2 regions of the Exiguobacterium sp. BRG2 genome follow, and region 2 is predicted to be linked to the other one. Evidence: predicted binding sites of a transcription regulator. Region 2 holds the regulator's gene; the other holds the start of a gene.
The links. Region 2 encodes Rex, which represses fermentation and respiration genes when NADH is low (regulators of the CRP and FNR family bind a similar motif). Its sites were predicted from a motif close to TTGTGAAATATTTCACAA; they were not measured.
Positions count from the first base shown of each region.

Region 1: the regulator Rex is predicted to act here: its motif matches at 2,067-2,084, upstream of pflB (formate C-acetyltransferase).

Region 1 is NZ_JAUZUW010000007.1:54,215-57,369, reverse strand. It holds gene pflB (formate C-acetyltransferase) at 1-1,980, opposite strand, end outside; gene Q9R23_RS10420 (hypothetical protein) at 2,320-2,748, shown strand; gene Q9R23_RS10415 (DEAD/DEAH box helicase) at 2,777-3,155, shown strand, end outside.
Region 2 is NZ_JAUZUW010000018.1:5,541-8,695, reverse strand. It holds gene Q9R23_RS15500 (ATP-binding cassette domain-containing protein) at 1-618, opposite strand, end outside; gene Q9R23_RS15495 (redox-sensing transcriptional repressor Rex) at 786-1,445, shown strand; gene Q9R23_RS15490 (twin-arginine translocase TatA/TatE family subunit) at 1,445-1,642, shown strand; gene tatC (twin-arginine translocase subunit TatC) at 1,650-2,429, shown strand; tRNA gene Q9R23_RS15480 (tRNA-Ala) at 2,534-2,609, shown strand; gene Q9R23_RS15475 (S8 family serine peptidase) at 2,832-3,155, shown strand, end outside.

The DNA.
Region 1 (3,155 bases), on a different contig from region 2:
CGAGAACGTGTAGGAGATACCATCGAGCGCATGTTCATATGGTAGTTTCCCGACAGATGTCAGAGCAGCGACAGCACCACGGGTATCACGTCCATGCATCGGGTTAGCACCCGGTGCAAATGGTTCACCCGCACGGCGTCCATCGGGTGTATTTCCTGTCTTCTTACCATAGACAACGTTTGAAGTAATCGTCAGGACAGACTGTGTCGGGAGCGCATTTCGATACGTTGGATGTTTACGGATTTTCTCCATGAACAATGTCACGAGATCAACAGCCATCTGATCGACCCGTTCATCGTTATTCCCGAACTTTGGAAACTCACCTTCGATCTTGAAATCAACTGCAATCCCATCCGCATCTCGGATCGGGCGGACTGTTGCATAACGAATAGCGGATAGACTGTCGGCGACGACCGATAAACCAGCGATGCCGCATGCCATCGTCCGTAAGATTTCCGGATCGTGTAAAGCCATTTCAATCCGTTCGTAACTGTACTTATCATGCATGTAGTGGATGACATTCAGTGTGTTGACGTACAGTTCTGCGAGCCAATCGAGTTGACGATCGTAAGCCGCCATGACTGTCTCGTAATCGAGTACTTCATCGAGCATCAATGGTGTGACTGGGGCGACTTGAATTTTGAGCTTCTCGTCCATTCCGCCATTGATTGTATAAAGTAATGCTTTTGCAAGGTTTGCTCGAGCACCGAAGAACTGCATCTGTTTCCCGATCCGCATCGCGGAGACACAACAAGCGATGCCGTAATCATCCCCATAAACCGGCAACATCAAATCATCGTTCTCATACTGAATCGAGCTTGATATGATCGACATCTTCGCGCAGAATTCCTTGAATCCGCGTGGAAGCTGAGTGGACCAGAGAACAGTTAGATTTGGTTCAGGTGCCGGACCGAGTGTCGAGAGCGTATGCAGGAACCGGAATGAACTTTTCGTGACATTTGATCGACCATCTTCACTCATCCCGCCAATCGATTCCGTTACCCACGTCGGGTCGCCAGAGAAGAGATCGTTATAGTCCGGTGTTCGTAAGAATTTGACGATCCGAAGTTTCATGACAAAATGATCGACGAGCTCTTGTGCTGTTTCTTCCGTCAAGCGGCCGGTCGCAAGATCACGTTCGACATAAATATCGAGGAACGTCGAGACTCGACCGAGTGACATAGCTGCACCATTTTGTTCTTTGATCGCAGCAAGATAAGCAAGATAGACCCACTGGAATGCTTCTTGTGCTGTTTCTGCAGGGCGGGAGAGATCAAAACCATAGCGAGTTCCAAGCTCGGTCAATTCCGTTAATGCGCGCAATTGTTCATTCATCTCTTCGCGGTCGCGGATCATCGATTCAGAGAGGAAGCCGCCACGTGCCTTCAAGTCTCGCTTACGTTCTTCAATCAAGCGTGCTGTTCCGTACAAAGCGACACGACGATAGTCGCCAATGATCCGCCCACGTCCATAGGCGTCTGGTAATCCTGTGATGATACCGGCTTTACGTGCAGCGCGCATCTCAGGGGTATAGGCATCGAAAACCCCTTGGTTATGTGTCTTCCGGTACTCGCTGAAAATTTTCGTGACGGTCTCGTCTGCTTCAAAGCCATACGCAGCTAAGGCATCATTCACCATCCGAATCCCGCCGTTCGGATGAATTGAACGTTTGAACGGTTCATCTGTCTGTAAGCCGACGATTTTTTCAAGAGAGGGATCAAGATACCCTGCATCATGCGAGAGAATCGTTGATGGTGTCTTGGCATCGACGGCATACACACCACCACGTTGTCGTTCTTCATTCGTCAACTGTAGAATTTGTTGCCAAAGCCGTTGCGTCGCTTGCGTCGGACCGACTAAAAAGTGATCATCACCTGTATATTCCGTGCGATTGAGCCGGATGAAGTCTGCAACATCGATTGTCTTGATCCATTCGCCAGACGTAAAGTTTGTCCAGGCACTCGTTTTTTCTAATAACATGGATACCACTCCTTTAAAATTGAGCTAATGATCAGTTCCTTATGTGAATAGTGTAACAAAAGGAGATAGAGATTCCCTTTACGTTCATGTGAATAATTTAACAAGTGAACAAACGTTGATATGAGGGGTTTTCTTTATTTCTGTACTTATGAAAGAGTGAAGATTAAAAAACAGTTGAAGTCTGGTAAATCAAGATTTTCACGAAACTGTATGAGCTGATTTGAAAAAGATCCACTAGCACAGTTGAAACTGTGAGGAATGTCACGTTACGGTATCTTGTGTTTTTAGGACGTATCGTTGACAATGAAAAAGGGAATATAGAACGTGGAGGTGTGCCAAATGGAGTATGTGTCATTAACGCAACAAGGAGATTATCAGTCGGGAGACTGGGTCTCGCTGAAAATCGGATCGGAAGGTTCGACGCGAACTGGGATGATCACAGAATTTGAAGGTGATGGATTCTGGATTCGGTTTGAAGATGATTTTGATTATGAAGACTTTATCGGCTATGATGAATCGTACTGGATTGCGCTTGTTCGCCGTCCCGTGGACGTAAAAGCGATGTATGCGAGTCTTGCCGTGTATCCGGCACTCGCTGCAGAATTACAGGATCGTGTCATCCAAGGCTTCGAGATTTTAAAGGAAGAAGCCGGTGAAGAAGAAGTCCGGTTCCACATCCGATTGCTCGACGCAGGAAATGAATATACACAGACATTACGGGGATACCGTGATGCATCAGGAGATCATGTCGAATACGTAACGGCATGATGGAATTAAGAGAGTAGGAGAAATCGTTATGAAATTTACAAAACCATTTTTACAGGAAGCATGGGAACGGGCGCGCTTTACAGAGTTGATGCCTGTTCAAGAACAAGCGATTCCGTTGTTGCGCGAAGGAAAAGATGTCCTAGCTGAAGCGCCGACAGGTACAGGGAAGACGCTTGCTTATGTCATTCCAGCTTTAGAAAAGATTGAAGTGGAAGAGCCACACGTGCAAGTCGTCATCACGGCACCAACACGGGAACTCGTCATGCAAATTCATCAAGTCATTCAATTATTTGCTCAAGGAAGTGGTATCAAATCCGGTGCATTCATTGGTGGTGTTGAATTAAAGCGACAATATGAACGATTGAAGAAAAAGCCGCAAATCATCGTCGGAACACCGGGACGTCTCG
Region 2 (3,155 bases):
TTCAAGCCAAGCGAGCGTATCGATATCCAGATGGTTCGTCGGTTCATCGAGAATGAGAAGCTCTGGTGCTTGCAGGAGCATCTTCGCTAAGGCGAGCCGTGTCCGTTGACCTCCGGACAATGTCTGGATCCGGCGTGAGTAATCGTCTGGATAAAAGCGCATGCCGTGCAGGACGGAGCGAATATTCGCTTCGAACTGATAACCACCTGCTTCTGAGAAGTCATGTTGTGCTTGATCGTACGTCTTCAGAAGTCGATCGTAAGCGACCGGGTCGTTCAAGATGTGCTCCATGCCCATCTCGATTTCCATCCGGCGCAGTGTCCGTTCTTGTTCTTGCAGATGTTCAAAGACGGTCAGCATCTCGTTCCAGATCGTCTCATTCGATTCGAGACCACTGTCTTGCGCGAGATAGCCGATTTTGACATCTTTACCTTTCATGATATCGCCCGAGTCATGACTGAGTTCACCAGCGATGATTTTGAGCAAGGTTGATTTACCGGCACCATTTCGACCGACGAGCGCAATTCGGTCGCGCTCTTGTACTTCCAATTTGATATTTTCTAAAATCGGCTCGACGCCGAATGATTTCGAGAGTTGGTTGACTTGTAAGAGTATCATTTCCATCCATCCTTCCACCCTTTAGTCTATCACGAACAAAAGCGCGAGGTCCTGCGGAATATATTATTTGTGACTCTATGTGAAGTGGTTTACAATCAAGGAGAGTAGAAAGCTTTTTGCAAAGATTTGGGTGCCACGATGGATGTGGCCGAAGGGGGAACTGCAGGATGAATGGATCAGACACAAAAATTCCACAAGCGACAGCAAAACGGTTGCCGCTATATTATCGCTTCATCCAAAGTTTATACAATTCAGGCAAGCTCCGCGTCTCTTCTGCTGAGTTAAGCGAGGCGGTGAAGGTTGATTCAGCAACGATTCGTCGCGATTTTTCCTACTTTGGGGCACTAGGGAAGAAGGGGTATGGATATAACGTTCAACATCTCTTAACGTTTTTCCGGAAAACCTTGAATCAAGATGAGGTGACGAATGTTGCCTTAATCGGGGTCGGTCATCTCGGAACAGCGTTTGCAAATTATAACTTTTTAAAGAATAATAGTACTCGGATAGTCGTTGCGTTTGATGCGGACGAAGAGAAGGTCGGAACAACGACGCATGACGTTCCAATCTATCATGTTTCGGACATGAAAGAACAAATCGAAGCGAATCAGGTCGATGTCGCCATCTTGACGGTTCCATCCCAGTTCGCACAGTCAGTAGCGGATGAGTTAGTCGAGTATGGTGTGACAGGCATTCTGAACTTTACGCCTGCACGGTTGAACGTGCCAGCGAGCGTTCGGGTTCATCACATCGATTTATCGATCGAGTTGCAGTCGTTAGTTTATTTCATGAAGCATTATTCGCAATCAGCTGAAGGAGTGAAATCATAATGGAAAACCTTATCCCGCTCACGTTAGGTATCGGACCTGCGAGTATCGGATTAATTGCTGTCGTCGCGTTGATCATCTTCGGACCGAAGAAGTTGCCGGAATTCGGTCGTGCTGCCGGTCAAACATTGAAAGAGTTCAAGAATGCCACGAACGGCATCATGGACGACGATAAAAAGGACGAACCGAAAGAGAAGTGATTGAATCATGACGGTTGATCAAGAACAAAGCATGACGTCGCACCTAGACGAACTGCGTAAGCGGATTGTCTGGTCGCTCCTCATCGTCGTCGTCCTGTTCGCTGTCGCATTTCCGCTCGTTCGACCGCTCGTCCGTTTTCTGCAAGCGGACTTAAAAGAGCTCGGTATCGGATTAAATGCCTTCAACGTCGCCGATCCTTTAATGTTGTATTTGAATCTTGCGTTCATCATCGCGCTGATTTTAGCGTCACCGTTCTGGATGTATCAACTGTGGGCATTCGTCCGACCAGGGCTTTATGAAAAGGAACAAAAAGCAACACTGACGTATATTCCAGTCATCTTCTTTCTATTTTTGGCTGGTGTAGCCTTCTCGTATTTCTGGTTGCTTCCCTTCTTGCTCGAAGTCTCAACGGATCTCGGGAAAGAATTGGGGATCGAGCAAGTCATCGGGGTCGAAAACTACTTCAGTTTCTTGATCCGGTTGACGATGCCGTTTGGTCTTCTCTTCCAATTGCCGGTCGTGACGATGTTCCTGACACGTCTTGGTCTTGTGACGCCATATTTCATGCGAAAGAATCGAAAATATGCGTATTTCGCGCTGTTCGTCGTTGCGGCATTGATCGCACCGCCGGACGTGACGTCACACTTGATGATCTCAGTGCCGTTGTTCGTTCTCTATGAAATCAGTATCTTGATTTCCGCGCGGACGTATAAAAAGGTCTTGATCCTCGAGCAACAGGCAGAGCTTGAACGACAGGCGGATTTGATGCGTGAATTGAATAAATGAATCGTGAATTCCTTCCAGCCATTTCGGGAGGAATTCTTTTTTATGAAAGCGTTATGTTTATATTGATAAAGCAGTTAGCGATGCGTATACTAAAGATAATTCATGGGGGCTTAGCTCAGCTGGGAGAGCGTTTGGCTGGCAGCCAAAAGGTCGTCGGTTCGATCCCGATAGTCTCCACCAAGTTCATACGTTCAACTCCTCGAGTGCTCGAGGAGTTTTTTTATGTTCCCAGTTAAATTCCTTCCAAATATAAAATGTCACCAAAAAGAAAAAAATTAAAAAAATAGACAAATATAAATTGTTTATTTCCATTAACTTCATTAAACTAAAAATACAGAATTTTCGTTAAACTGTTTTATTAGTATTACTACTATGGTTTTACAGAAAAGGGGAAACGAACGCATGAAGAAGAAGATTGCACTTATGGCAGCCGTCTTAATGACGTCTTCCAATCTAGTCAGTGCGCAAGGTGCACTGTCCTCGCAAGACAAAGCGACGGGTCAAAAACCGCAGGCGCTCTCACTGAAGAAATCGGGACAAGAAAAGAACTACAAACAATCGGATAAAGTCCGAGTCGTCATCGAGATGGAACAAAAACCGGCGATTCAAATCGCCCAATCTCAAAACAAGCGGTATAGCACATTGAGCAATGCCGAAAAGGAATCGATCAAGGATCGACTCGTCAGCGTCCAAAAATCAGTCAAGTCAGCTATCGCTAAAAAGGCG